Regions from separate parts of the Micromonospora sp. NPDC005254 genome, predicted to be linked through region 1. Evidence: riboswitches for the same ligand, from Rfam matches in the RefSeq annotation. Region 1 holds a riboswitch; the other holds the start of a gene.
The links. A riboswitch is a leader RNA that binds a small molecule or an ion and turns the genes downstream of it on or off. The one in region 1 is predicted to bind thiamine pyrophosphate.
Positions count from the first base shown of each region.

Region 1 (4,814 bases):
CGGCGGGCCAGCACCGGGTCGTCACTCGTGTACGGCAGCACCGTGAAGCCGTCGGCGACCAGCTCCTCGGCGGCGCGGAGCAGTTCCACGCCGTCGGGCAGCAGCGTCCGCTCGTCGCCGATCACCTCCAACTTGACCCAGTCGGTGTCGAACGCGTCGCGCGCCAGCCGGGCCACCTTCACCGCCTCGGTCGCGGTGTGGCAGCCGGCGGTGTTCGGCAGCAGCCGTACGCCGCACCGGTCCAGCAGGTCCAGCAGCCCTCCGGCGGTGCCCGGGGCGGTGCCCACCCGGCGCAGCGCCAGCGTGACCAGCTCCGTACCGGACGCCCGGATCGCCTGTTCCAGCACGTGCAGGTTCGCGGCGCCGCCGGTGCCGAGGATCAACCGCGAGCAGAACGTGACCCCACCCAGTTCGAAGGACACGCCGCTCACCCGCCCTGCGCGGCGGTCAGCACCTCGACGCGGTCACCGTCGCGCAGCACCGTGCCCGGCCAGCCGGCCCGGGGCACCACCTCGCCGTTGACCGCGACCGCGACGCCACGCTGGTGCGGGGCGACGTCGCGGACCAGGTCGGCCACCGACGCGCCGCCGGGGACGCTGCGCCCGGCCCCGTTCACCGTCAACTCCACAGGTCCTCCTCGGTCGTCCGTCCAGGTCCGCTCACGTCGCCCGCGTCGGGCCGTGCCGCGTCGCCGGCCGGAGAGGCGACGGCGAACCGGCGTCCGCTCACGTCGCCCGCGCCGAGCCGTGCCGCGTCGCCGGTCCCGGTCGACGACGCGACGGCGAACCGATCCGCGCCGAAGGGCGCGAGCAGCGGGTCGGGCACGCCGGTGGTCACCAGGTCGGCGATCTTCTCGGCGGTGATCGGGGTGAGCACGATGCCGTGCCGGTGGTGCCCGGTGGCGGCCAGGACGTCCGGCCGGCCGGGCAGCGGCCCGAGGATCGGCGCGTTGTCCGGCGTTGCGGGCCGCAGACCGGCGACCGCCTCGACCAGGTCGTACTCGGTCAGCTCGGGCAGCAGGTCGACACCGGCGCGCAGCAGCCGCAGCACCGCGCCGGCGGTGACGCTGGTGTCCGCCCGCTCCTCGACCGTCGCGCCGAGGACCACCTCGCCGTCGGCGCGGGGCACCAGGTAGACGTGCTCGCCGTCGGCGTACCCCCGGATCACGTGCCGGAAGCCCGGCGCGACGCCGCCGGGCGCGCGCAGCCGGAGGATCTGGCCCTTCACCGGCCGCACGGGCATGCCGGTGAGCGCGCCGGCCCCGCAGCCGGCGGCGACCACGGTGACCCCCGCGTCCACGTCGGACAGCCGCCGGACCGGCTGCGGCACGAGCACCGCGCCGGCCCGCTGCGCGGCCGTGCGCAGCGCCGGCACCAGCAGCCGGGGATCGACCTGGTGGTCGGTGGGCGCGAGCGCGCCGCCGCGCACCCGAGGGGCGAGCGCCGGTTCGCGGTCGCGCAGCTCGCTGGGGCGCAGCGGCGTCACCGGCAGACCCAACCCCTGTTGGTACGCCCAGAGCCGGCGTGCCTCGGCGAGGTCGTCGCCGGTCAGCCCGACCATCAGGGTGCCCTCGGTCCGGTAGCCGATCTCGGTGCCGCTCGCCTCGGTCAGTTCGGCGGCGAACCCGGGCCAGCGGGCGGCGGACGCCACCAGCAACTCGGTCAGCCGCCGCTCACCGAAGTACGCCTCGGCGACCGGGGAGAGCATGCCGGCGGCGACGGCCGACGCCCCCGACCCGGGAGCCGGGTCGTGCACCTCGACGCGCAACCCGCGGATGGCACAGCGCCACGCGATGGCCAGTCCGATCGGGCCCGCGCCGACCACCGCCACATCGGTGCGCGTCACGCCAGCGCCCGCAGCAGGTCGGCGGTCGCCCGCGCGGGGTCGGCGGCGTCGGAGAGCGCGCCGACCACCGCCACCCCGTACGCCCCGGCGGCCCGCAGCGCCGGCACCCGGTCGGCGGTCACCCCGCCGATCGCGATGACCGGCACGTCGACGGCGTCGGCGACGGCGCGGACGCCCGCGGGCCCGATGGGATCCGGCAGGCCGTTCTTGGTGCTGGTGGCGTGGCATGGGCCGACACCCAGGTAGCTGGCCCCGGCGGTGACCGCCTCGACCGCCGTCTGCGGCGCGCGTGCGGTGGCGCCGAGCACGCCGGTCGGGCCGAGCACGTGCCGGGCGGCGGCGACCGGCAGGTCGTCGGCCCCGACGTGCCCACCGGCGGCGCCCACCGCGAGCGCCACGTGCAGCCGGTCGTTGACCAGGCAGGTCGCTCCGTACGGCGCGCAGAGCGCCAGCACCCGGCCGGCCAGGTCGTACGCCTCGCGATCGGTCGCGGAGTCCTCCACCCGGACCTGCACGACGAGGTCGGCGCGGGCCGCCGCGAGGGCGGCCCGGACCACGGTGAGTGGGTCACGCCCGGGTCGGGTGTCGGTGATCAGATGCAGTCGTCCAAGGGACGGCACGGCAACACTCCTCCCTGCGCCGGCATTACCCGGATCAGGTTCGACGGTCGGGGGCTGTCAGCCCCCCTCTCAGCCCGGTACACCGGGCTCCCGTGGGTTACTTGCGTGTCACCGTACGACAGTTCCGCCGGTCTGCCAAGGGAGCGGCCGCCGGCCGGACAGGGTCCCATCGATGGGGTACTTTCTCCGGTCCTGTTCGGAATGTCGCACGCCGTTGCAGAACCGTTACCGGCCGGCATCTTGCCGGACATGGATACACCAGAATTAATTTGTTCAGCGATTCGACAAAATGCCGGTGGGGACGCCCTGGCACGGCCTCCCCGCCGGCTCCATCCGGGACGGTCTTCGGCAGCCGGCCCCCGCGATTCCTGTCCACCGCGACATTGGAGGCGGCGTGTCCCGTTCTCGTCGTACCCGTTTACCACTCACCGCTACCCTGCTCTCCCTAGCGCTCGCCTCGACGACCCTGCTCGGGTCGCCGGCGCAGGCGGCTCCGGCCGCGGCGCAGGTCCCCCCGCGAGACGCGCAGGCCGCGGCTCCGGTCACCCAGGTGGTGCCGAAGGCACCGAAGGCCGCAGCGGCCGACCCCTACTCCGTCCTAATCTTCTCCAAGACCGCCGGCTTTCGGCACGACTCCATCCCCACCGGCATCGCCGCCATCCAGCAGCTCGGCGCGGCGAACGGGTTCACAGTGGACACCACTGAGGACGGCGCCTCGTTCAACGACGCCAACCTCGCCAAGTACAAGGCCGTGATCTGGCTCTCCACCACCGGTGACGTCCTCGACGCCGACCAGCAGGCGGCCTTCGAGCGCTACGTGCGGGCCGGCGGCGGTTACGCCGGCGTCCACGCCGCCTCGGACACCGAGTACAGCTGGGCCTGGTACGGCGACCTGGTCGGCGCGTACTTCGCCAACCACCCGCAGAACCAGCAGGCCACCGTCAAGGTGGAGGACCACGCCCACCCGTCCACCGCCGAACTGCCGGACCGCTGGTCCCGGTTCGACGAGTGGTACAACTTCCAGACCAACCCCCGGCCGGACGTGCACGTGCTGGCCAGCCTGGACGAGAAGAGCTACACCCCGGGCGCCGGCGCGATGGGCGCCGACCACCCGACCGCGTGGTGCCAGGACTTCGACGGTGGCCGCTCCTGGTACACCGGCGGCGGGCACACCCGGGAGTCGTACGCCGAGCCCGAGTTCCTCAAGCACCTGCTCGGCGGCATCCAGACGGCGGCCGGCGTGGTCGACGCCGACTGCGGCGCCTCGAAGACGTCCAGCTTCGAAAAGGTCACGCTGGACAGCAACACAAGCAACCCGATGGAGCTGGACATCGCCCCCGACGGGCGGGTCTTCTACATCGAGCGCGACGGCCGGGTGCAGATCATCAAGCCCGACACCGGCAGCACCGTCACCGCCGTCGACCTGGACGTCTTCACCGGCAACGAGGACGGCCTCATCGGCATCCGGCTCGACCCGGACTTCGCCACCAACAAGTGGGTGTATCTCTACTACGCCCCGAACGACGGCGTCACCCGCAACCTGCTGTCCCGGTTCACGGTGACCGGCGACACCATCGACCCGGCGAGCGAGAAGCAGGTGCTGCGGGTCGACACCCAGCGCAACACCTGCTGCCACGCCGGCGGCAGCATGACCTTCGACAGCGCCGGCAACCTCTACCTGGCCACCGGTGACAACACCAACCCGTTCGAGTCGAACGCGTACTCGCCGCTCGACGAGCGGCCGGGCCGTCAGGACTACGACTCGCAGCGCACCTCCGCCAACACGAACGACCTGCGCGGCAAGGTGATCCGGATCCACCCGGAGGACGACGGGACGTACACCGTTCCGACCGGCAACCTCTTCGCGCCGGGCACCGAGAAGACCCGTCCCGAGATCTACGCGATGGGCTTCCGCAACCCGTTCCGGATCGGCACCGACCCGAAGACCGACACGCTGTACGTCGGGGACTACGGGCCGGACGCCAACGCGGACAACCCGAACCGGGGCCCCCGCGGTCTGGTCGAGTGGAACGTCGTGACCCCCGGCAACTACGGCTGGCCGTACTGCACCGGGACGAACGAGGCGTACAACGACTACACGTTCCCGTCCGGCCCGAGCGGTCCGAAGTTCGACTGCGCCGCGCCGGTGAACAACTCGCCCAACAACACCGGCCTGACCAACCTCCCGCCGGTCGTCCCGGCCACCGTCGACTACGGCTACGCCGGTGACGCGCGGTACCCGGAGATCGGTGGCGGTGGCGCCCCGATGGGCGGTCCGGCCTACCGGTACGACGCCAACCTCAACTCCACCCGCAAGTGGCCGGCCTACTACGACGGCAAGGCGCTGCT
Region 1 is NZ_JBIAKM010000001.1:577,382-582,195, reverse strand. It holds gene ACFYPR_RS02850 (thiazole synthase) at 1-431, opposite strand, end outside; gene thiS (sulfur carrier protein ThiS) at 428-628, opposite strand; gene thiO (glycine oxidase ThiO) at 619-1,845, opposite strand; gene thiE (thiamine phosphate synthase) at 1,842-2,465, opposite strand; TPP riboswitch at 2,460-2,569, opposite strand; gene ACFYPR_RS02830 (ThuA domain-containing protein) at 2,860-4,814, shown strand, end outside.

Region 2 (4,814 bases), on a different contig from region 1:
CGGTCGGCGGTGAGCAGCAGGTCGCCAGGGGCGGCGGTGGCCGTGCGGGGTGCGATGGGGTGACCGGGCACCCAGACGCCCTCGGCGGCGAGGGCAGCGCCGTGCGCGGCGAAGACCGCCTCGGGCGTCCCGTCCGCGCGGACCCCGCCGCCAGGCTCCAGGACGACCACCCGGTCGACCAGTGGCAGCGCCTCGGCGACCCGGTGTTCGACCAGGATCACTGTGGTGTCGGCGTCCAGCGCGCCCGCCACCGCCCCTCGGACCAGGGCGGCCCCGTCCGGGTCGAGGTTGGCGGTCGGCTCGTCGAGCAGCAGCAGGCCGGGCCGCAGGGCAAGCGCGCCGGCCAGGGCCAGGCGTTGCTGCTCGCCGCCGGACAGCGCGGCAGTGCTGCGGTCGCGGGGGTACGGGAAGCCGACCCGCCGCAGCGCTTCGTCGACCCGGGGCCAGATCTCGTCCGTCGGCACGCCCCGGTTCTCCAGCCCGAACGCGACATCGTCGCCGCTGCGCGCCATCACCAGCTGGGTCTGCGGGTCCTGGAAGACGATGCCGACCCGTTCCCGCGCCTTGCGGGGGTCGAGCCCGTCGATCTCGACGGTGCCCTCCTGCTCACCGGAATCCTCGGGCAGCAGCCCGGCCAGCGCGGTGAGCAGGGTGCTCTTACCGGCCCCGGAGGGCCCGAGCAGCAGCACCCGTTCTCCGGCCTCGACCCGCAGATCCACCCCGCGCACAGCCCAGGCCCGCCGCCCGGCATGCCGCCACCCGAACCCCCGCAGCAGTACCCCGCCCACCCAACACCCCCTCCCTGCCCCTCCCGGCCGTCTCCCGGCCGTCCTCCCGCCGTCTTCCCGCCGTCTCCCCGCCGGTGATCAAGAGGTTTGCGTCAGAATTCCGGCTTCCGTTGACGCAAACCTCTTGATCACGGGGACAGTTGCGCCCTCAGATGAGGGCGCGGTTTCGGCCTACCGGGAAGCGGTCCAGCGCGCCGGTGTTGGCCAGGGCGCGGGTGAGCAGCCAGCCGCCCACGCCAGCGATGATCGTGGCGCTGACGATGGTGAGCAGGGCGTACGGGATGCGGTAGTCGCCCAGCGCGTAGTCGACGTTCCAGACGAAGAAGTCGAACAGCGCCGCGCTGAGACCGGTCAGCGCGCCGGCCAGCACGGCGGTCGGCAGCCGGTACGACCGGTACCGGAAGGCGGCGAACGCCAGCTCGGCCCCGATGCCCTGCACGATGCCCTGGGGGATCACCGTGCCGGCCCACTGGCTGCCCAGCAGTGCGGAGACGACTGCGGCCACCGTCTCGCAGTAGAGCGCGGCGCCGGGCTTGCGGATGACCAGGCCGCCGACCACGGCCGGCAGCAGCCAGACGCCGTAGATCAGCGTCTGCGCGGGCGGGAAGAAGGCGAACGCGCCCTCGGTGGCGCTCCAGACCAGGCCCCAGGCCCAGAAGATGACGCCGAAGGCGACCGCGATCACCGAGGCGACCACGATGTCGATGGTGCGCCAACGGCTGGTGGTGTTGTCCATGCTGTGCTCCCAGTTCAGTGGAACGAACCAGGAGAAGACGCACGCCGCGCGCCCGGTGGCACCGGACTCACGGCGCGGCTGGAGGTCGACCGAACTCCCTGCGCTGGCATTACCCAGATCAGGTTCGAGGGTCTGCGGGCGTGCCCGCACTCTCAGCGCTGTGCGCTCCCCTGTCGGATGTGAAGTTGTCTCGGTGACGCTAGCACCGACCAGGGGTAACGGCCCAGCAGGGCATTCGGCCGCCCGCGCATCAGGGCCGGCGCTCGGCCGGCTGGGTAGGCTGCCGATCATGCAGGTCGACGCGCGAGGTCTCACGTTCGAGATAGGCACCGGCGGCCCGGCCGACGGCATTCCCGTCCTCCTGCTGCACGGCTTCCCGCAGCACAGCGGGGAGTGGGACGACGTCGTGCCGGCACTGCACGCCGCCGGGCTGCGCACGTACGCGCTGGACCAGCGGGGCTACTCGCCGGGTGCCCGGCCGGAGGCGGTGGTCGCGTACCGGATTCCGGAACTGGTCGCCGACGTGGTGGCGGTGCTCGACGCGCTCGATGTGGACGCCGTCCACCTGGTCGGCCACGACTGGGGCGCGATCGTGGCCTGGGCGGTGGCCGCCGCGCACCCCGAGCGGGTCCGTACGTTGACCGCGGTGTCCGTGCCGCACCCGGCGGCCATGGCGCACGCCCTCGCCACCGACGGCCAGCAGAAGGCGCGCTCGTCGTACATCGCGCTGTTCCGCAAGCCGGGCAAGGCCGAGAAGGTGCTGCTGGCGTGGCACGCGACGGCGCTGCGCAAGATGCTCGGCGGGGTGGGTGACGCCTCCCGGGTGGACCGCTACGCCGACCCGATGCGGGAGCCGGGTGCGCTCACCGCCGCCCTGAACTGGTACCGGGCCATGTCCCGCGCCGACCTGGCCGGCGTCGGCCCGGTCGCGGTACCCACCACCTACGTCTGGAGCGACCGGGACGTCGCCATCGGGCGGACCGCCGCCGAGGCGTGCGCCGCCAACGTCATCGGTGACTACCGCTTCGTACCGCTGCCCGGGGTGAGCCACTGGATTCCGGACGCCGCACCCGCCGCGCTGGCCGAGGCGGTCCTGGCCCGGATCGCCGGAACGGCCTGAGCCGTGCCGTGCCGAGACACGCCGGGCCAACGAACGCCGGGCAGACGGGCGCCGGGTGGGCCGGCGCCGGGCGGAGGAGCGCCGTGACGGCACCTGCCGGCGGGCCGGACACCCGTCGCTCGCTCGCCGCGCAGCTGCGCCTGCTGGGTGTACGCCCCGGCTCGACGCGGGCGACTTCGGCGCGTTGGGTCGGGACCTGGAGGCCACCGGGGCGGTGCGCTGCGGCCCGGTGGGCGCGGGGACGGGGAGGTTGGTACGCCAGCGGGCGGCGGTCGACTTCGCGGTGCAGTGGATGGCCCGCAACCGGACGACGGAGGACGCATGAGTGTGAGCGCCGAGGACTACCTGGCCGTGGTGACCGAGACGATCGGCCGGGTGGCCGCCAGCCAGCGGGATGCGGTCGGGCGGGCCGCCGATCTGATCGCCGAAGCGGTACGCGCCGACGGGGTGGTGCACGCCTTCGGCACCGGGCACTCGGAGGCCCTCGCCATGGAGATCGCCGGTCGGGCGGGTGGTCTGGTGCCCACCAACCGGATCGCGCTGCGTGACCTGGTGCTGCTCGGCGGCGAACCGGCCGATCGTCTCGGGCCGCTGCTGGAGCGGGACCCGGCGGTGGCGCACCGGCTCTGGGAGCTGGCCCCCGTACAGGCTGCCGACGTCTTCGTGCTCGCGTCGAACTCCGGGGTCAACGGCGCGATGGTCGAGTTCGCCACGCTGGTCAAGGAGCATGGTCACCCGCTGGTGGCGATCACCTCGGCGCAGCACTCCGGCCGGATGACGTCCCGCCACCCGTCCGGGCGCAAGCTGGCCGACCTCGCCGACGTGGTGCTCGACAACGGCGCACCGTACGGCGACGCGACCCTGCCGCTGCCCGGCGGTGGCGCGGTCGGCGCGGTCTCCTCGATCACGGCGGCGCTGCTGGCGCAGCAGATCACCGTGGAGGTCGTCGCCCGGTTGCTGGCAGCGGGGGAGCGGCCCCCGGTCTACCTGTCGGCGAACATCCCGGACGGCGACGCGCACAACACGGCCCTGGAGGCCAGATACGCCGGCCGGATCCGCCGCGGCTCCTGACCCCCGGCGGCGCGGGCGATGGCGCGACCCGGGCGGTCGGCATGGCGCGGGCGGGCGACGGCACGGCGGGTGGCGCGGGCGGCTCGGCTTGGGGCGGGCGGGCGACGGCACGGCGACCGGGCGATGACCGGCGGGCGACGGGGAGATGGCCGGAACGTGTCGTGAGCCTGTTTCGCGCTCGGCCGTGTGGGGCATTGGCGTTGCTGCCGGCGGCTGGGACCGCCGGCAGTACCGTCTGACCGGAGGTAGCGCGTGTCCAAGGAGACCGAGAAGCAGCGTTGGCAGCGCAACTTCGCCGACCTGTTGCAGGAGCTGCGGGTCGCCCAGACCGGCGTGCAGATCCTCTTCGCCTTCCTGCTCACCCTGCCGTTCAGCAACGGGTTCACCCGGACCAGCGAGTTCCAGCGGGACGTCTATATCGTCGCGCTGCTCGCCGCGGCCGCCGCCACCGCGATGATCATCTCGCCGGTGGCGTTCCACCGGGCGCTGTTCCGTCAGGGGCGCAAGCCGGAGCTGGTGCGGTTCGCGCACCGGATGGCCACCGGCGGTCTCGCCTTCATGCTGATCGCGATGGTCAGCGCGGTCCTGCTGATCACCGACTTCGTGCTGGACCGGCCGATCGCGTTCCTGCTCAGCGCGCTGGCCGGGCTCTGGTTCCTCCTGTTCTGGGTGATCCTGCCGTTCGCCCGCCGCAACTGGGGGGACGACGACATCGACGACGACGATGACGACCCGGACACGCTCAGCGGCCGCTGACCCCGCCGGAGCAGCGAGCAGACGATCCGCACGCAGCGCTACCCCTGGGTAACAACCGGGGGTAGCGTGACGGTAGTCGCGCACGTCGACGCAGCCGCAACCGAGGTTCGAGGGGGCAGCCGTGACCACGACGCAGAATGGCCGACCGGCACCGGACGGCCCCGACTCCGAAGCCGGCAGCGTCACACCGGGCAGCACCGGGCCGTTGCCGGCGGAGGCGGGGCAGGTCTCCGAGAAGGAGGCCCGGCAGGTCGCCGAGGCCGCCCGGGAGTCCACCTGGGATCGGCCCAGCTTCGGCAAGGAGCTGTTCCTCGGGCGGTTCCGGCTCGACCTGATCGATCCC
Region 2 is NZ_JBIAKM010000011.1:85,343-90,156, forward strand. It holds gene ACFYPR_RS28760 (ABC transporter ATP-binding protein) at 1-788, opposite strand, end outside; gene ACFYPR_RS28765 (ECF transporter S component) at 937-1,524, opposite strand; TPP riboswitch at 1,602-1,706, opposite strand; gene ACFYPR_RS28770 (alpha/beta fold hydrolase) at 1,814-2,644, shown strand; gene ACFYPR_RS28775 (AAC(3) family N-acetyltransferase) at 2,700-2,969, shown strand; gene ACFYPR_RS28780 (SIS domain-containing protein) at 2,966-3,715, shown strand; gene ACFYPR_RS28785 (DUF6328 family protein) at 3,968-4,471, shown strand; gene ACFYPR_RS28790 (acyl-CoA dehydrogenase family protein) at 4,593-4,814, shown strand, end outside.
Region 2: linked by a shared signal. The riboswitch ahead of ACFYPR_RS28765 (ECF transporter S component) and the one ahead of thiE (thiamine phosphate synthase) in region 1 are both predicted to bind thiamine pyrophosphate.